DNA from 2 places in the Vibrio sp. WZ-1 genome. Region 1 is predicted to be linked to the other one. Evidence: predicted binding sites of a transcription regulator. Region 1 holds the regulator's gene; the other holds the start of a gene.
The links. Region 1 encodes MetJ, which represses methionine synthesis genes. Its sites were predicted from a motif close to TTAGACNTNTANANGTCTAA; they were not measured.

Region 1 (10,688 bases):
ACCGAAATCACTCGTCGCACCATGATCAATAAACTGGTTAAGATCAACGAGTGCCTATCTAAGCTAGAGTTGAGCGATCTCTCTTTCAAAGAGCGTAAGAAAACCGAACGTCGCCTTGAGCAACTTATCGTTCAAAGCTGGCACTCTGACGTCATTCGTCAGCAGCGTCCGACTCCGCTTGATGAAGCAAAATGGGGCTTTGCGGTAGTAGAAAACTCACTATGGGAAGCGGTACCTGACTTCCTACGTGAAATGAATGACCGCTTGAAGTCTTACCTAGGCGAAGGTCTACCAATTGATGCTCGCCCAGTGCACTTCTCATCTTGGATGGGTGGTGACCGTGACGGTAACCCATTTGTAACCCACAGCATAACTCGTGAAGTATTACTGCTGTCTCGTTGGAAGGCTGCTGACCTTTACCTCAACGACATCAACGAACTGATCAGTGAGCTGTCGATGACTGTTTGCAATGACAAAGTTCGCGAGCTTGCAGGTGACGATCAGCACGAACCATACCGTGCGATCTTAAAACAACTACGTTCACTACTGAACGAAACCAAAGATATTTTAGACGCGAAAGTCAACGGCCAGAAACTGGCAGTCAAAGCACCACTACAAAAAGTAGAGCAACTTTGGGAACCGCTTTACGCGTGTTACCAATCGCTCAACGAATGTGGCATGGGTGTGATCGCCAACGGCTCACTACTGGATACACTGCGCCGCGTTAAAGCATTTGGTATTCACCTGGTTCGCCTCGATATTCGCCAAGAAAGTACTCGCCACGCAGACGTTCTGTCTGAGCTAACGCGTTACCTAGGTATTGGTGACTACGAACAGTGGAGCGAACAAGACAAGGTTGCTTTCCTAACTAATGAACTTGCGTCTAAGCGCCCTCTTCTACCTCGTGACTGGGAACCATCAGAAGCAGTTAAAGAGGTTTTAGACACCTGTAAGATCGTTGCAGCGCAACCTCGTGAAGCATTTGGTGCTTATGTTATCTCAATGGCGCGTACCGCTTCTGACGTACTTGCCGTACATCTACTGCTGCAAGAAGCAGGTTGCCCTTACCGCATGGACGTGTGTCCTTTGTTTGAAACGCTAGATGATTTAAACAACGCGGAAGCTGTCATCAAACAGCTGATGGGCATTGACCTGTACCGTGGCTTTATCCAAAACCATCAAATGGTGATGATCGGCTACTCTGACTCTGCAAAAGATGCTGGTGTAATGTCTGCGGGCTGGGCTCAATACCATGCGATGGATTCACTGGTTAAAGTTGCAGAAGAAGAAGGCGTAGAACTGACTCTATTCCACGGTCGCGGCGGCACTATTGGTCGCGGTGGTGCGCCAGCGCATGCTGCGCTGCTGTCTCAGCCACCGAAGAGCCTGAAAGGCGGTCTGCGCGTAACAGAGCAAGGCGAGATGATTCGCTTTAAACTAGGTCTTCCAGACGTTGCAGTAAACAGCTTCAACCTGTACGCAAGTGCCATTCTGGAAGCGAACCTTCTGCCACCACCAGAGCCAAAGCAAGAATGGCGCGACCTAATGGATGTATTATCTGAAGTCAGCTGTGAAGCGTACCGTAGTGTCGTTCGTGGCGAACCTGATTTCGTCCCTTACTTCCGTCAAACGACGCCAGAACTAGAGCTAGGTAAACTACCACTTGGTTCACGCCCAGCAAAACGTAACCCGAACGGTGGCGTTGAAAGCTTACGCGCGATTCCATGGATCTTCTCTTGGAGTCAAAACCGTTTGGTACTGCCAGCGTGGCTAGGTGCTGGTGAAGCAATTCAATACTCGGTTGATAAAGGTCATCAGGCGTTGCTAGAAGAAATGTGTCGTGAATGGCCATTCTTCTCAACTCGCTTAGGTATGCTGGAGATGGTTTACACCAAGTGCAACATGGATATCTCTCGCTACTATGATCAACGCCTAGTTGAAAGTCAGCTACTACCATTGGGCGAGCGTTTACGTGAGCAACTTCAGAAAGACATCAAGTCAGTGCTGAACGTAGAGAACAACGAGAACCTGATGCAAAGCGACCCATGGGGGCTTGAATCCATCCGTCTACGTAACATCTACGTAGAGCCATTGAACATGCTTCAAGCTGAGTTGCTATACCGTACTCGCCAAACAGAGGAATCCTCAGCCAACCTCGAGGAAGCGCTGATGGTGACGATTGCTGGTATTGCAGCAGGTATGCGTAACACTGGTTAATCTAGACTGAGCATAACCAAAGGCTGAGAACAATCTCAGCCTTTACTTCCCCTCTGTAACCACCTTCCATCTTCGAACAAGAAATAACCAGCAAATAACTCCAAAAACAAAACAAAAAGTCCCACGCCAACAACACAAAACACTACCAAAAAACACTATTGAGTATTTTATTAGTTTTTTTGGGTAATTTTGTCCTAGTATTCCACTTCATGCTTATTATTTATATACTACTTGCCTGCTGGAAGCTCACAAGTCCAATCAAATAGGCTCCAGCTAGATGGACACACCCATCACTCTAGGTGATAAACGGCTTTAAGGTGACAGGACCAACATTGTTGGTGCTATCTACACATTAAAAAACTCAAGCGTCATTAAGAACGCAACTGAAAGTGTAGATAGCTTGTTTACAAGTTTATTGACCATTTGGATTGAAGACATGTCATTACCACACGTAATCTTAACTGTACTTAGCACTCGCGACGCTACCGGTTACGACATCACTAAAGAATTCTCAGCTAGCATCGGTTACTTCTGGAAAGCAAGCCACCAACAAGTTTACCGTGAACTTAATAAAATGGCTGAGAAAGAACTGGTTACTTGCGTATTAGAACCTCAAGAAGGCAAACCAGACCGTAAGGTTTACTCAATTACTGACGCTGGCCGCAGCGCACTGGGTGAGTGGTTCGATCAACCGACCGCACATCCAACGGTACGTGATGAGTTCTCTGCGAAACTGATCGCTTGCGCAGTACAACCAGCAGCACCGTTCCGTGATCAACTGTCTGAACTAGTAGAAGAGTCTCGTAAGTTGGTTTCTCATTACAAAGAAATCGAAGCGGCGTACTACGCAACACCATCAACGCTAGACAAGCAAGCGCGTCTAGAGCGTTTAACGCTTCGCCGCAACCTAATGCTACGTGAAGCTTGGATTAACTGGGCAGAAGAAGTACTAACAGAACTTGAAGTGATCGGCTAATTCGTCACTTTAAATGAAACGAAAAAGGCTTGCCGATGGGCAAGCCTTTTGTCTATCTAGGGGGAAGTATCTTAAGCACCGACAGCAACTTGTGGACGAACACCTAGAGTGTGGCATAGCGCATAGGTCATTTCCGCACGATTCAGGGTGTAAAAGTGGAAATCTTTCACACCTTCACGGCTTAGTACACGCACCATATCAATCGCTTGGCTTGCACCGACTAGCTGACGCGTTACTGGATCATCATCCAGTCCTTCAAACTGCTTACTCATCCAGCCCGGTACTTTCACATTGTTCTGCGCTGCAAAGCGAGAAGCTTGTTTGAAGTTCGAAACAGGTAAGATACCCGGAACGATCTCTACATCAATACCGGCCGCAACACAGCGGTCACGGAAACGCAGATAAGACTCCACATCAAAAAAGAACTGAGTGATAGCACGGTTAGCACCTGCGTCCACTTTACGCTTTAGGTTAAGCAGATCTGATTGCGCGCTTTTCGCTTCTGGATGCACTTCTGGGAATGCCGCCACTGAGATATCGAAATCATGACGTGATTTAAGCAACTCAACCAAATCTGATGCGTACATATCTGGAGCACCGCCACCCGGAGGAATATCACCACGCAATGCAACAATGTTCTTGATACCATTATTCCAGTAATCATCAGCAATGTTGATCAGTTCATCACGAGTTGCATCAATACAGGTTAGGTGCGGGGCAGCAACAAGGCCCGTAGCCGCTTTGATTTCTTTAATGATGGAATGGGTTCTGTCACGCTCGCCTGAGTTTGCACCATAAGTAACAGAAACAAATTTTGGTTGAAGAGTTTTAAGGCGGTGCACAGAGTTCCACAACGTTTCTTCCATCTTTTCACTGCTTGGTGGAAAAAACTCAAATGAGACGTTGATATTGTCTGATAGTTCAGCGATATTCTGGTTTAAGGCATCGATGTGCCCTGCATGCGTGTATCCCATCTTACTCTCCCTGTGGTAACTCCACCACGAAATCAAAATTCCTCAAATCGACGTTTAGACGTCTATATGTCTACAGGATGTATTGAATACGATTTAATGTCAACCTTGTGATTATGAATTTTTCTCAAGTTCATAATGAGGATAGTTCAAGTTGCTTGGCGGCTTATCCTTAGCCTCGCTTTCCGATTCAGTATGGCATTATCCAAATAATAAAAAACCCCGGAAACGGTCCGAGGTTTTTTTTGTTGTCGTTCGCAAAAATTGGTTTGGTCAGATTAGAACAAGCCCGCTAAACGATTAAGGTCTGATTGAATCGCACCGGCTGTCACTTCACGTCCCGCACCAGGGCCACGAATTACTAATGGATTGTCTTTGTACCATTTGCTTTCAATGGCGAAAATGTTGTCACACGGTAGCAAGTTCGCTAATGCGTGCTCACGTGATAACGCTTCAACACCTACCGTTGCTTTGCCATTACGTTCTAAGCGCGCAACATAACGCAACACTTGATCGTTTTTTTGTGCCTTGCCCAGACGCTCTTGCAAAATCTCACTTAGGATATCGCCTTGGTCAAAGAACGCATCTAGGCTCAAATCTCGCAACTCTTCCGGTACAAGCGACTCCACTTTTACGCTTTCTGGTTCAATATCCAAACCAGATTCTCGGGCTAAGATGACCAACTTACGCATCACATCAGAACCATCAAGGTCAGAACGAGGGTCAGGCTCGGTCAAACCCTGTTGCCATGCCAAATCAACCAGCTCAGTGAACGCTACAGAGCCATCAAACTGCTGGAATAACCAAGATAGCGTACCGGAGAAGATGCCCGATAGCGCGACGATATCATCACCACTTTCGCGCAGATCTCGAACGGTATGATTGATTGGCAGACCAGCACCAACTGTCGCGTTGTACAACCAATGGCGGCCAATTTTAGCAAAGGCGTCTTGTACTTGATGGTAGTACTGACTGTCCGCAGAACCCGCAACTTTATTGGCCGAGATAAGATGGATGCCTTGTTGCGCTATGTCGACATAACGCGTCGCTAGCTCCTTGCTAGCAGTGACATCAAGTACCACTGCTTCATCAAAGTTTTGTATCGCGCCGAGCTTAGTCAACCAGTTGCCATCATTCTCAGTACTTTCATCATCAAAACGCTGGGCAACCGTCGCTGCATCAATGCCACTTTCGTCGAACCAGTAAGTCTGGCTGTCGACTACCGCTACCAAGTCAAAGCTCATACCATGACGCTTTTCGAGCTCTTCTTTCTGCTCGGCAAACAGTGATAACCAACTTGAGCCGATATTGCCTTTGCCACATAACGCAACCGCTACGCGCTTCTGCGCCTGAAATAGTTGGCTATGAATACTCTGTACTAACTCTTCAACTTCTGCACGGCGTAATACTGCGACTAAGCTCAAGCCAGATTCCGCCTCTGAAATAAACTCTACCGGAGCGTGTTTCAATTGCTGGTAGAAGCCAAAACAGTGGTTAGCATTTTTCGTCACACCAGCACCGACGGCAGCCAATAGTGAGTAGCCTTCTTTAAGTTTGATTTCCGCTTCAACCGCTAACTCTTGCAAGTAAGTTAGGGCTCCGCCAGCAATCTCTGCGGTGTAGGCTAAACGCAACGTTTGCTGATCTTCTTGCGCCTCAAACGCTAAAGGCTCCAGTTGAGCACGCTTTAAGGCTTGCAGCACTTCTTTCTGTGCACGCTCAAAATCATGACCGTGAATAAAGGACAGTTGTACCAATAGCACTTCATCAAGAGAGGTAATGATCTTTGCGCCGCGACCGGATGCCAATACGCGTTCAATTCGTGTTGAGCCAGACTCTGGCTGATAGCTACATTTGAGGTTCAAATCCATGGTACTTTGAGCTACAGGCTGAAGCGTACGACTGTGCAGCACTGGCGCAGCCAGACGCGCAAGTTCACTCGCCTCATCTAAACGCAGCAGTGGCAGCAAACAAGCATCCGATACCAAGCGTGGGTCTGCACTGTAAACGCCTGCAACATCACTCCAAATAGTTACCGTGTTTACTTCTGCCAACGCACCAATCACGGTAGCAGAGTAGTCAGAACCGTTTCGACCTAATAGAACCGTTTCACCCGCCTCATTTTGCGCCATAAAGCCTGTAATGATCACACGCTTGTGGTTATGTTGAGCCAACGATTCTTTGATCAATGCGTAAGAACGCGCACGGTCGACTTCTGGCTGCGTTCCAACCTCTGCACGCAGAAAAGCACGTGAGTCTTGAGCGACTGCTGGCAGATCCTGTTGTGACAACAGCGCAGCAAGTAAACGAGAAGACCATACTTCGCCATGACCAAGTACTGCCGCTTTTTGTGTTTCCGTAAGTGGCGCGGTTAACTCAGCTAAGGTACTGAATTCATCTTGAAGAGAGGCAAGCAGTTGTGTCTGTGCTTCACCTTGTAGCAAGGCTTCTACCAGTTCAGCTTGAAACTGTCGTAAGCTTTGTAGAGCTTCATGGGCAATGCGACCATCTTTATCCAGCCCTTCCAAAAACTCGATCAAGCGATTAGTCGTCTTCCCTGCAGCTGATACCACCACCAAATCATTTTCTGCTGAATACTCTTTAAGAATACTCACCACACGCTGGTAGCATTCAGGGTTCGCTAAGCTGCTGCCGCCAAATTTATGCAGTTGACGTTGTACACTCATGACTTTCTTTCTCCCAATTACTGTGCTGCTTTCGCGAATGCTTGCTCAAGATCGGCAATCAGATCTTGCGCATCTTCAAGACCAACAGATAAACGCAGTAACTGTTGAGAAACGCCAGCTTCAGCCAGTGCTTCCTCGCCCATCGCACGATGTGTCATTGAGGCTGGATGACAAATCAAGCTTTCTACCCCACCTAGCGATTCAGCAAGAGAAAATAATTCGAGCGCTTTTACAAATACTTTTAGTTGTTCAAACGAGCCTGCAAATTCAAAGCTCAACATTGAGCCAAAGCCCGACTGTTGTTTTTTCGCGATGTCATGACCGGGGTGTTCTGGCAAGCTTGGGTGGTAAATCTTCGCCACTAAAGATTGCGTCTGTAGATACGTCAGTACTTGTTGAGAACTCTCTTCGTGAACTCGCATTCGCGCACCCAACGTGCGAATTCCTCGGAGAGTCATGTAACTGTCGAATGGCGTACCCGTAGCACCAATACAGTTACCCCACCAGGCTAGTTCTTCAGCATGCTCTTCGCTCTTAGTGATCACCACACCACCAATTACGTCAGAGTGACCATTAATGTATTTCGTCGTTGAATGGATAACAAAATCCGCCCCTAGATCCAAAGGCTTTTGGTATACAGGAGTCAAAAAGGTATTGTCCACTGCGACTAATGCGCCTACTTGTTTCGCTTTTTCACACACTGCAGCAATATCGACCACGCGAACAAGCGGGTTTGACGGTGTTTCTAGCAAGATAAGCTTTGGCTTTTTCGCAATTGCAGCATCAAGAGCTTGCTGATCCGATTGGTCGACAAACTGAACGTTAAAGTCGCCTTTGTTTGCTCGAGTATTAAAGAGACGATACGTACCACCGTAGCAATCGTGAGGAGCCACGATCAAGTCATCAGGACCAAGAAACGCCGATACCCAAAGGTTTAATGCCGACGTACCGCAGTTAGTGACAACCGCGCCTTTGCCTGATTCAAGCTCATACAACGCTTGCTCCAGCAGACCTCGGTTAGGGTTACCAGAACGGGTGTAATCGTACTGTGGAACCTCACCAAATGCAGGAAATCCATAGTTAGTAGAAAGGTAGATTGGTGGTACAACAGCGTGATATTGACTGTCTGACTCGATACCAGTGCGTACAGCAATGGTCGCAGGCTTGCGGGTGCTCATGGGTGTATCCTTTCACGGGTGGTGACATCTAAATGGGAATGCGCTATATCTAGCTTGTACTGCTCACTTGATTAATACTCTTCCCTGACAATTAACCTCACTTTACTTGTCTAAAAATAAGACGTCAACACTTCTAGACGTCTATATGTCTTTGCTTATGGCGGTAAATGCAGCTAAAATCAGCACCTATATTTATTTTTCTTAACTTATTACATTAATGAAGGTACGCAATGGCTGACTGGAATGGCGAATACATTAGCCCGTATGCTGAGCACGGTAAAAAAAGCGAACAAGTAAAAAAGATTACCGTCTCTATCCCGCTAAAAGTTTTAAAGGTGCTGACTGATGAGCGAACACGCCGTCAGATCAACAACTTACGCCATGCAACTAACAGTGAACTACTATGTGAAGCATTCTTACATGCTTACACAGGTCAACCACTGCCAACTGATGAAGACCTTCGTAAAGACCGCCCAGATGATATTCCAACAGAAGCAAAAGCGCTGATGACGGCAATGGGTATCGAATTCGAAGCGTTTGACGAAGAATAATTGCTTACAAATTCGTTAGCATGATGAAGCTGCGCCGGGGGTAGCTTCAGACCAAACTAAAAAAGGGACGCCATCGCGTCCCTTTTCTTTATCCGAAGATTCTACTCAGTAATTTACTCTGCCATGTAGTTATCTGGCATTTCAATGCGAGCAACACCAGAATCCAAAGCAGCTTGAGCAACAGCTTTAGCAACACGTGGTAATAGACGTGGATCCATTGGCTTTGGAATGATGTAGTCAGTGCCAAACTCTAGCTTATCAACACCTGCCGCCTTGAGTACCGCTTCAGGTACTGGCTCTTTCGCCAATTCACGAATCGCATCTACTGCTGCTAACTTCATTTCATCGTTGATTTCGCTTGCACGAACGTCCAACGCACCACGGAAAATGAATGGGAAACACAGTACATTGTTTACTTGGTTCGGGTAGTCACTACGACCAGTGCCCATGATCAAGTCATCACGTACTTCATGAGCCAGTTCCGGTTTGATTTCTGGATCTGGGTTAGAACATGCAAATACGACAGGCTTGTCTGCCATTAGCTTCAATGCTTCTGCAGGTAGCAAGTTTGGACCCGATACACCCAAGAACAGGTCTGCACCTTCAATTACATCTTCAAGCGTACGTTTATCTGTATTATTCGCGAATAACTGTTTGTATTCATTTAGATCGTCACGACGTGTATGGATCACCCCTTTACGATCCAGCATGTAGATCTTCTCGCGCATTGCGCCACATTTGATCAACAGCTCCATACATGCCACAGCCGCAGCACCAGCACCAAGACAAACGATAGTTGATTCTTCTAGCTTCTTACCTTGCAGCTCAATTGCATTCAGCATACCCGCAGCCGTTACGATTGCAGTACCGTGTTGGTCATCGTGGAATACTGGCACATCACAGCGTTCAATAAGACGCTTTTCAATCTCAAAACAATCTGGAGCTTTGATATCTTCTAAGTTGATACCACCGAATGTGTCAGCAATGTTCGCTACTGTATCGACAAATTCGTCGATCGTACGGTGTTTTACTTCGATATCAATTGAGTCTAGACCAGCAAAGCGTTTGAACAAAAGCGCTTTACCTTCCATTACCGGTTTAGACGCTAGCGGACCTAGGTTACCCAAACCAAGAATAGCAGTACCGTTAGAAATAACCGCGACCATGTTGCCTTTCGCCGTGTACTTATACACATTGTCTGCGTTCTGTGCGATTTCGCGTACAGGCTCTGCAACACCCGGACTGTATGCCAGTGCAAGATCATTGGCAGTCTCAGCAGGCTTAGTCAGCTCAACTGCAATTTTTCCTGGAGTTGGGTATGCATGGTAGTCCAATGCTTGTTGGCGGCGTTCTTCTTCTGCGGTGACTTCTTGGCGATTGTCTTCAGACATGGATCGTTTCTCTTTTGTTATTTTTCGGTAAGGGGGAATAAATTCTAAAGGATAGAAGTCAATCTTCATAGGTAAGATTGCGAGCTACATCCTTAAAAAGGCCGATACTAAAAGAGATTAGACCAGATATTAGTGAAGAGCACCTTGTTTACAGGTCAGGTGCTCTCTTAATCACTTGGTTAGAATGGGAAAACAGCGGAATATAATCTCATTCTTCATCCACGTACTGCGCTTGTAGGTAATTCTCGATACCAGACATCTCAATCAAGCCCAGTTGCGTCTCAAGCCAATCGACATGCTCTTCTTCGTCTTCAAGGATATCTTGGAAAAGATCGCGTGAAACATAATCACGAATATCTTCGGCATAAGCGATGGCATCTTTAAGATCAGGAATGGCCGCCATCTCAAGCTTCAAGTCACACTCAAGCATCTCTTTAGTCTCTTCACCAACCATCAACTTACCGAGATCTTGTAAGTTAGGCAGACCTTCTAAGAACAGAATACGCTCGATCAGGTGATCAGCGTGTTTCATTTCATCGATCGACTCGTGGTACTCCTTATCTGCGAGGTGCTTTAACCCCCAGTCTTTGTACATACGAGCATGCAGGAAATATTGATTGATAGCGATGAGCTCATTCCCGAGCACTTTATTGAGATGTTGGATTATGATTGGATCGCCTTTCATTACAAAGCCCTCCTTTTTGGCTTCATTTAAAT
Region 2 (10,688 bases), on a different contig from region 1:
GACTTCAAAGTCTGACCAATGCGGAGCGGTAGTTCAGTTGGTTAGAATACCGGCCTGTCACGCCGGGGGTCGCGGGTTCGAGTCCCGTCCGCTCCGCCACTTATTCAGACAAAGCCCTAGCAGAAATGCTAGGGCTTTTTCGTATTTGCTATATTATTTCGGTCTATGACTAATTAGTCCCGCTCGTGTGCGAGTCCAATTAAGCGCAGCCTGACCGCTAGCCGCTTATTCAGGCAAAGCCCTAAGCTGTACCTCGCAGCTATTCCTCCACACGTAAAGCTTCTCATCAATTGGGTAGACTTAGGTAGTAAATCTAGCCGCCTCCTTCACTTCATCAACTTAGCTATAAATCGCTACCTTTGACAGGTGATTTAAGATGTTTTTGATTACTTGTAATAACAGTAGATACTCTTGGACTAATCCTGCTGATTCTAATTAACCGCTGCTGCACGTTTTTGGCTCGACTTGATATTTTCTACTTGTTTAAAGCTCACATGTAATAAATCGAATTAGGCATAGATTTTCCTCATGTAGATACAAAAAAGGCAGCCTATTGGCTGCCATAAAATATGATGGGACAAGTGTCACTCTTGAGAGGTTACAGAATCTTTCGTTTTATTCGATTCTTCTTCAAGTAATCGCTCAGCCGCTTTTGCCTTTTCTATCATAGGTGTGATTGTCGAACCTTGGACGAGTATAGAGAATACAACAACCGAGTAGGTCATAACTAAGATGATCTCTTTTACATCAATTAGCTTGTCCGGAATCACCCAAAAACCAGATGGTATAGACAATGCCATTGCAAGTGCCAGCCCACCTCTTAAGCCTCCCCAAGTAAGAATCTTGATAGACCAAGGGTTATATTTTCGGTATCGCTTAAATCCGATATAGGAGATAAATACACTTAAGTATCGAGCTGTAAGTACTAACGGTACGGATATCGCCATCATGATCCAGTCTTCTTTATGGAACTCGAACAGCAGCATCGACATACCTATTAGTAGGAATAACACACCATTTAAGAATTCATCGACAAGCTCCCAGAAGTGGTCTAGATGATCTTCACTTTCTTTAGAGAAACCAATAAAGCGAGTCCAGTTACCAATCATGATGCCCGATACAACCATCGCAAGTGGACCTGATACATGTAGGTACTCTGCAAAAGCGTATCCAGCAGTTGGGATACCAATGGTCAACAGTAGCTCCATTGAATGATCATCAGTTGCACTGATCAAGTAGTGGAATAGTAGGCCTAGCGCAAAGCCGTAGACGATCCCTCCAATTGCTTCTTGGATAAATAGAAGAGTTACACTTCCTACTGTAGGAGCTTCCGTTCCAAAAGCAATAGTAAATAGAGTTACAAAGATGACGAGACCAAAGCCATCGTTGAATAGTGACTCCCCTTCTATCTGAGTCGAAATTCGTCTTGGAGCATCAAGTTTTTTAACAATCGCGAGCACGGCGATTGGGTCAGTAGGCGAGATAAGAGCGCCAAACAATAAACAATAAATCAGATCAAATTGGATACCGATCAGGCTGCAAAAGCCATAGAGAACAAAACCTATGAAAAAAGTCGAGAAGAGCGTTGCGCCCAAGGCAAGAACCGTAATCTCCCATTTTTGATCTTTGAGATTTGGGAGTTTAATCCCTAATCCTCCCGCAAAGAGGAGGAAACCCAATATCCCCTTGAGTAGAAAGTCTTCGAAGTTGATTTTCGTAACAGTCTCAGTAGCTATCTCTGTCAAATGAAACCAGTTATTTTGACCTGCTATCAGAATAAGGAGAGAAAGTACCATTGAACCGGCGGTAATTGCGATGGTAGTTTGCATCTTTCCTATCTTGCTGTTTACAAAGGCAATAATCATTGCTGCCGCAGATAAGAAGCATAAGGTATGGTAGACCGACATAGAGCTCTCTATTTGTAACAAATTATGAATGGAATTTTCGGACGATGTTGACCAAATAGCAAACATTTTTTCGTGATATTACGGTAAGAAAGAATGGAGACAAAATAATCAGCAATTCTCATTTTAGACGTCTAGACTCCTTTAATTTGTATGATAGGATGGAGAGATAACTAAAGGAATGAGGCTGTACTGTGGGAAGTAATGTAAGACAACAGATTGAAGCTCAATTAAAGCAACGTATCTTGCTTATTGATGGTGGCATGGGCACCATGATTCAGGGATACAAACTTGAAGAGCAAGACTATCGAGGAGAGCGCTTTGCTGATTGGCATAGCGATCTAAAAGGCAACAACGATTTGTTGGTGCTCACTCAGCCTCAATTGATTAAGGAAATTCACAGCGCTTACTTAGAAGCTGGCGCAGATATTCTTGAGACCAATACCTTTAACGCGACGACTATTGCGATGGCTGACTATGAAATGGAAAGCCTGAGTGAGGAAATCAACTATGCAGCTGCAAAGCTTGCTCGTGAAGCCGCTGATGAGTGGACGGCAAAAACGCCAGATCGTCCGCGTTACGTTGCGGGTGTGCTTGGTCCGACAAACCGTACTTGTTCTATCTCCCCTGATGTAAATGACCCTGGCTATCGTAATGTCAGTTTTGATGAACTTGTTGAGGCTTATTCTGAGTCCACTCGTGCACTGATCAAGGGTGGTTCTGATCTTATTCTGATCGAGACCATCTTCGATACGCTTAATGCCAAAGCTTGTGCCTTTGCGGTTGATAGCGTTTTCGAAGAATTAGGCATCGAATTACCAGTTATGATCTCTGGTACCATTACCGATGCTTCTGGTCGTACGCTTTCTGGTCAAACAACAGAAGCCTTTTATAACTCTCTTCGTCATGTAAATCCAATTTCATTTGGCTTGAACTGTGCGCTTGGCCCTGATGAGCTGCGTCCGTACGTAGAAGAGCTTTCTCGTATTTCTGAATCTTTTGTTTCTACTCACCCAAATGCTGGTCTGCCGAATGCCTTTGGCGAGTATGACCTTTCGCCGGAAGATATGGCAGAACATGTTAAAGAGTGGGCTGAGAGCGGTTTCCTAAACCTAATTGGTGGCTGTTGTGGTACGACGCCAGAGCACATCCGTCATATGGCAATGGCAGTTGAAGGTGTTAAACCTCGTGATTTGCCTGAGCTTACGGTAGCTTGTCGTTTGTCTGGTCTTGAACCTCTTACGATTGAAAAAGAGACACTGTTTATCAATGTGGGTGAACGTACTAACGTTACTGGTTCTGCTCGATTTAAACGTCTGATCAAAGAAGAACTCTATGATGAAGCGCTAGAGGTCGCCCGACAACAAGTTGAGAACGGCGCTCAGATCATCGACATCAACATGGATGAAGGCATGTTGGATGCAGAAGCCTGTATGGTTCGATTCCTAAACCTATGCGCATCTGAGCCTGAGATCTCCAAAGTTCCAATCATGGTCGACTCTTCTAAATGGGAGGTCATCGAGGCGGGTCTGAAGTGTATTCAGGGCAAGGGCATCGTGAACTCCATCTCTTTGAAAGAAGGCAAAGAGAAGTTTGTTGAGCAAGCAAAACTGATTCGTCGATATGGTGCTGCAGTTATCGTTATGGCGTTTGACGAAGTTGGTCAGGCAGAAACACGTGAGCGTAAGTTAGAAATCTGTACTAATGCTTATCGTATTTTGGTTGATGAAGTCGGTTTCCCTCCAGAAGATATCATCTTTGACCCGAACATCTTTGCTGTTGCGACGGGTATCGAAGAGCACAACAATTATGCCGTGGATTTTATCGAAGCGGTTGCCGACATTAAGCGCGACTTGCCTCACGCGATGATCTCTGGTGGTGTGTCTAACGTTTCCTTCTCATTCCGCGGTAATAACTACGTTCGTGAAGCGATTCACGCGGTGTTTCTATACCACTGTTTTAAAAATGGTATGGACATGGGCATCGTTAATGCGGGTCAGTTGGAAATTTACGATAACGTTCCTGATAAGCTGCGTGAGGCGGTAGAAGATGTGGTTCTTAACCGTCGTGATGATTCGACCGAGAGGCTACTTGATATTGCAGCAGAATACGCAGGTAAAGGCGTTGGTAAAGAAGATGCTTCTGCACTTGAGTGGCGTACCTGGGCGGTAGAAAAACGTCTAGAGCATGCGCTTGTTAAAGGCATTACTGAGTTCATTGTCGAAGATACTGAAGAAGCTCGCCTTAATGCCTCTAAGCCACTTGAAGTCATTGAAGGTCCATTGATGGACGGCATGAACGTGGTGGGTGACTTATTTGGTGAAGGTAAGATGTTCCTTCCTCAGGTAGTGAAATCAGCGCGTGTTATGAAGCAGGCAGTAGCTCACCTTGAACCGTTCATCAACAAAGAGAAGCAAGCGGGGTCTTCCAACGGTAAGATTTTGTTGGCTACGGTAAAAGGCGATGTTCACGATATCGGTAAGAACATTGTTGGTGTAGTACTGCAATGTAATAACTACGAGATCATCGATCTTGGCGTAATGGTGCCATGTGAGAAGATCTTGAAGGTAGCGAAAGAAGAAAACGTCGACATCATTGGCCTGTCTGGTTTGATCACCCCGTCTCTCGATGAAATGGTGCATGTGGCGAAAGAAATGGAGCGACTTGATTTCGACCTTCCACTTCTGATTGGTGGTGCGACAACATCAAAAGCGCATACGGCAGTTAAGATTGAGCAGAACTACAAGAACCCTGTAGTGTATGTGAACAATGCTTCGCGAGCGGTTGGTGTATGTACTTCATTGTTGTCTGATGAACTTCGTCCTGCATTTGTAGAAAAGTTGGATGAAGATTACGTTCGCGTTCGTGATCAGCACAATCGTAAAAAGCCACGTACTAAACCTGTCACTTTAGAAGCAGCACGAGCGAACAAAGTCGCGATTGATTGGGATAAGTACACACCTCCTGCTCCTGCGAAGCCGGGTATCCATATTTTTGATGACTTTGAAGTGTCTACTTTGCGTAAGTACATCGACTGGACGCCTTTCTTTATGACTTGGTCGTTAGTCGGCAAGTATCCAACAATCTTTGACCATGAAGAAGTGGGTGAAGAGGCTCAACGCCTGTACAAAGATGCTAACGAACTACTAGATCGTGTTGAGCATGAAGGGTTACTCAAAGCACGCGGTATGTGTGGTCTGTTCCCTGCCGCGAGTGTCGGTGATGATATTGAAGTTTACACTGACGAATCGCGTACAGAAGTGGCAAAAGTACTGCATAACTTGCGTCAGCAAACAGAGAAACCAAAAGGCTTCAACTACTGCTTGTCTGATTATGTTGCACCAAAAGAGTCTGGTAAGCACGATTGGGTTGGTGCTTTTGCAGTAACTGGCGGTATTGGTGAACGTGAACTTGCTGATGAGTACAAAGCGCAAGGTGATGATTACAATGCCATCATGATTCAAGCAGTAGCGGATCGTCTGGCGGAAGCATTCGCCGAGTATTTACATGAGCGTGTGCGTAAAGAGATTTGGGGTTACGCTGCTGATGAAGAGTTGTCGAATGAAGAATTGATTCGTGAGAAATACCAAGGCATTCGACCAGCTCCGGGTTACCCAGCATGTCCAGAGCATACTGAAAAAGGGCCGCTTTGGGAGCTAATGAATGTTGAAGAAAACATTGGCATGTCACTAACATCGAGCTATGCGATGTATCCAGGAGCGTCCGTATCGGGTTGGTACTTCTCACATCCAGATTCTCGTTACTTTGCGATCGCACAGATCCAAGAGGATCAGCTGCAAAGTTATGCTGATCGTAAAGGTTGGGATCGGATCGAAGCGGAGAAGTGGTTGGGTCCAAACATTAACGGCTAACTAGACCATTTAGAAACTAAAAGGGCTGCCATGTGCAGCCCTTGTTTATTGGTGAATTAAAGCATTTTTATTGCTCAAATAATTCAGTATGCAGTTTTTGGATCGCTTGGCGAGATACGGACTCGTGGACAAGGAAACACAGGTTATGAGGGCTTGCTCCGTAACAGATCATACGTAGGTTGAAGTCTTCTAGCGTGCCAAATACTTGCTTCGCATAGCCTTTGCTTTCACTCATGTTGTTACCAATCAGAGCGACGAGGCATAGGTCGTGTTCCACTTCTACTTTACACAGTTCTTCAAGCTCTTCACGTGCCGCTTGTGGCAATTGAGGAGCACCGCCAGACGTGTCTGTTTGATCGAGAGTGAGTGACACACTGATTTCAGATGTGGTGATTAGATCAACAGAGATTTTGTGCTTCGCTAGGATCTCAAATACTTTAGCTAAGAAGCCGTACGCGTGGAACATGTTAGCACTGCGTAGAGTTACCATAGTTTGGTTACAGCGCAGGGCAAGTGCTCGGAATAAAGGTGAACTTTCTACTTGGTGGCGGATCCATGTGCCGCCTTTTTCCGGCTCTTTAGACGACCCAACGAAAACAGGGATATCGTGACGAAGTGCCGGAACTAGTGTTGAAGGGTGCAGGATCTTTGCCCCGAAGTTTGCCATCTCTGATGCTTCGCTAAAGCTGATCTCTGGAATCGGTGCTGCTTTTGAGGCGATACGTGGGTCTGTGGTGTAAATGCCCGGAACGTCGGTCCAAATCTCTAGACCTGCTGCTTTCACACCTTCTGCAATCAATGCTGCACTGTAGTCACTGCCGCCACGACCAAGAGTAGTGGTGTTACCTTCTTCATCTGAGCCAATAAAGCCTTGAGTGATAACCACGTATTCTTGGCAAAGTGGAACCAACTTTTCTTGGGCGAGTTGCGAAATTGTCGCGATACTTGGTTCAGCTCGACCAAAGTTTCCATCGGTTTTTAATACGTCGCGAATATCAAAACGAGTCGCGTTTACGCCACGCTCACGCATTAATTGTGTAAGGATGTGAGTCGACATTAATTCGCCACAAGCGACCAAATGGTCGGTTAGTTTGGTGCTAGCTTGGATAGAGGCTGCTTCCGCTAAGCTAGTGACAGTATCTAGAATGGCATAAACTTCTGTCGCGGCTTCGGTTGCATTATCGAGTTGGGACAGAATGGATTCATGAATATCTGCTAATTTCTGCAGTACTTCCGCACGATGTTCTTGGTCTTGGACACCGTTTGCCAGTTCAACCAAAAGGTTGGTGACACCTGAGCAAGCGCTGCTGACGACAAGACGAGTATTTGGGTTGTTTTCTATGATGGTGGAGCAACGGCTCATTGCCTCAAAGTTGGCAACACTGGTTCCACCGAATTTCGCTACGTTAAATGCGCTCACTGCGTTCTCCCACGACTTCCTAAAAAAATAACAACAATTAATAATTGGTTGCCCAACACATCCAATGTTTGGTGAGGAAAGGAACAGAGCAAATAGAGAGGTAGTTAGAATGTAATTTAAAATTTACCCTCAGAAGCTCTTCATCAAACGGCGCTGATGACAGTTGATGGGACTCAACCCAAGTCAACCGACAAGTCAAATCCTGCAACTTTGACTTACCTCGGCACTACTCCCCCTGAGTGATTGGTATTGGAATTGCGGCTCCACAAATCACCTGCCTGGGCAGTGCTCCTCTTCTGCATAAAGCTTAAACATTGAACGGTTTTGCTGTCACATTGTCAACCAATATCTCAACCATTATGAAAGTTTTTATTAACGAATTTGTGACAGTGGTTTGACCTCTATACTTAGGGCTAATTGCCGATAGAGGAAAAATCTATTAGGGTGAAAAGTTCGATACCTGAGCCAACCTTTTGAATAGATCTTTTATAACGCTCAGAATGAATGACTGCAATCAAGGAGCTGACATGCCGATCCAAAGCTTTATTCCCCCACACCGTATTTTGATGGGGCCTGGTCCCTCTGATACTCCACCTCAGGTTTTACAAGCGCTAAGCCGTCCAACAGTTGGTCATCTAGACCCGCTTTTTATTGCAATGATGGATGAGCTAAAACAGTTGCTTAAATATGCTTTCCAAACTGAAAACGAGTTCACCATCGCAGTATCTGCACCAGGTAGTGCGGGTATGGAAACGTGCTTCGTCAATTTGATCGAAAAGGGCGACAAAGTCATTGTCTGCCGTAATGGTGTTTTCGGTGAACGTATGCGTGAAAATGTGGTTCGTGCTGGTGGTGAAGCGCTTATCGTCGATGATGAGTGGGGCACGCCTGTATCGGTCGATAAAGTTGAAGAAGCGTTAAAGCAGAACCCTGATGCTAAGATTCTTGCTTTTGTTCATGCTGAAACATCGACGGGCGCGGTAAGTGATGCTCAAGCCTTGGGTAAACTCGCGAAGCAATATGGTTTGTTATCGATCGTCGATGCCGTGACCTCGCTTGGTGGTGTGCCCCTTAAAGTCGATGAGTGGCAGTTAGATGCTGTGTATTCTGGCAGCCAAAAATGTTTGTCGTGTGTACCTGGCTTATCTCCAGTCACACTTTCTCCTGCAGCCATTGAGAAGATTCAATCTAGGACGACACCGGTTCAAAGCTGGTTCTTGGATCAAAGTCTAGTGTTAGGTTATTGGAGTGGACAAGGTAAGCGCAGCTACCACCACACAGCGCCGGTGAACAGTTTGTATGCCCTGCATGAAGCTCTACTTATCCTTAAGAATGAAGGTTTAGAAAATGCGTGGGCGCGTCACCAGTTAATGCATGAGAAGCTCAAAGCTGGTCTACAAAAACTTGGTTTTGAATTCGTGGTAGAAGAAGAGTATCGACTACCGCAATTGAACGCGATTTATGTCCCTGAAGGAATTGATGAAGCAAAAGTGCGTAATCATTTACTTGAAACTTACAACTTAGAAATCGGTGCCGGTCTTGGTGCTCTGGCTGGCAAAGCATGGCGAATTGGTTTGATGGGTTATGGTGCTCGACCTGAAAACGTGGCTTTGTGTTTGCGAGCTTTAGAAGAGTCGCTAACTGAATAAATCGCCTCGGTATGAGATAAAGAAAAGCGAAGGTTATTCCTTCGCTTTTTTGTGTTTATTGCTTAGTACCAGACGTTGGTGTTGGTGAGGCTGAGATAGCCTGAGAAGGAGGCTGGTAATTGACGCTACTGAAATCAATTTTAGGGAACAAGAACTGCGCTTCTGCACGAATTTGTTCAGATTTACTTGTGTCATCCAACCCTTGATATGCCAGTATCAGATTGTTGTAAAACGCTGGTCGTGGCTTGTCTTTAATGATCTCCAATGACCAATCAATGTAAGGCTGAATTAAGGTTGGATCTTGCTTGTATAAGCCGATGTTTAAGAAGGTGCTGTACACATCCCAATCGAAACGATCTTTCCAGACCACTGGGTTCGTCACCTGATTCAAGATATCCGGATTGGTTGGACGCGTGGTTTCAAACTTGGTTAAGACGTAGTTGGTGTGCAATGCGCTAACCATATAGAAAGTAAACACGGCTGGAATGACGAGGCTACAAACTCGCAATAAACTTTTGGTTACTTTGCTAAACGGAGCTTGGCGGTAACGAGAAACTCGTTGGTCGACCCAATAAAGCAGAATCACAAAGATCAGCCAATGCACCAATGAATGATAGAAGGGGTATTCTAATTGCGAGTGCAGCACGATTGGAATAAACAGTGCCAGCAGTGCTAAGCGAGTACCACGTTTGGCTTGGTAGATGCGATATAGCACTAACGTCATTGCCAAAAAGATACCCAAAATTGGCAACAGTCCACCTTCTACTGCCCAATACAATAGCTCATTGTGCGGATGGTCCATAGACGGTAAACCTGCAGGGTAGTTGTCATTCAGTGCATGTTGGTGTGCAGTGTACAACATGTATTCCGATTCAAACTTACCGTAACCGTACCCAGTAAATGGCTTCTCAATTACCATATCCAATGTTTGTGGGAAGGTATATGCACGTGGTGATTCCATGTTCACCTTTTCGCTGGCTAATCCGTTACCGTCAGGAAAGGCGATTTGCATGATTACAATTGACAAGACTAAGCCCGTAGCCATCGCTATTGCCCAGCGAGTGAATCTCGCTTTAGTAGCAAAGCGGTACATGTATGGTATGACAAGTAAGATGGCGATGATGGAAGCCAACCAGCCCGTTCGTGATGCTAATGCAACAATAAGCGGAAGAGTCAGTACAGGTACAGCATAAAGTAGGTAAATATCGCTTAGTTTTCGTGAATATTTATAAGGTTGTCGAACAATCAGGTAACTTGCGATAACTAAGCCAGTAGCAAGAAAGCTCGCCATGACATTGGGTTGTTGGAAAATACCATAAGGTCGGTTAGCTATCGTGTCGTATCCGAATATATTTCCCGGCTTAAGGTAAAGATATTGGACTAAGCCGAAAATCGCCTCTATAACAACGGCGAGAACAATAAGCCACAACAAACGTTGGCGGTGCTTGTTACTAAAATGGAACTGCTGCAGTAGCACAAAGAACAGCATGCCGCACCAAAGACCAATCAGTTTATTGGCTGCAAGCGCACTATCTGCACTCGGATAGAGGATTGGCAGCGTCATGATGATACAGCTAATCAATAGACCAATCGTTAATTTGGAATACCGCAATACACGGTTGGTTGCAAGTTGGTAGCAACCAATGCCAAGTGCAAAGCTGAACGCAATCCAAGTGGTTGCGTTGAAAGACAGCGCAAGACCAGAGCCTCCTGGATTTGGCATAAAGAAGTGCATCGCCAGCAGAAAAAGTCCTGCTAGCGCGATGAGAAACTTGCGATTAAGAGGAACTTGTACTTTACCTGGAGAAAGCTTGGTTCCACTGACGTGTATAGTAGCCATAGT

Region 2: the regulator MetJ is predicted to act here: its motif matches at 2,031-2,050, upstream of metH (methionine synthase).

Annotation. Positions count from the first base shown of each region.
Region 1 covers NZ_JBQEQR010000051.1:785-11,472, reverse strand. The annotation lists gene ppc (phosphoenolpyruvate carboxylase) at 1-2,217, shown strand, start outside; gene ACTS60_RS03405 (PadR family transcriptional regulator) at 2,654-3,193, shown strand; gene metF (methylenetetrahydrofolate reductase) at 3,265-4,167, opposite strand; gene ACTS60_RS03395 (bifunctional aspartate kinase/homoserine dehydrogenase II) at 4,443-6,851, opposite strand; gene ACTS60_RS03390 (O-succinylhomoserine (thiol)-lyase) at 6,869-8,029, opposite strand; gene metJ (met regulon transcriptional regulator MetJ) at 8,260-8,580, shown strand; gene ACTS60_RS03380 (malic enzyme-like NAD(P)-binding protein) at 8,694-9,971, opposite strand; gene bfr (bacterioferritin) at 10,180-10,656, opposite strand.
Region 2 covers NZ_JBQEQR010000052.1:506-11,193, forward strand. The annotation lists tRNA gene ACTS60_RS03625 (tRNA-Asp) at 23-99, shown strand; gene ACTS60_RS03630 (cation:proton antiporter) at 585-1,907, opposite strand; gene metH (methionine synthase) at 2,099-5,776, shown strand; gene lysC (lysine-sensitive aspartokinase 3) at 5,844-7,196, opposite strand; lysine riboswitch at 7,322-7,500, opposite strand; gene ACTS60_RS03645 (pyridoxal-phosphate-dependent aminotransferase family protein) at 7,724-8,845, shown strand; gene ACTS60_RS03650 (PglL family O-oligosaccharyltransferase) at 8,901-10,685, opposite strand.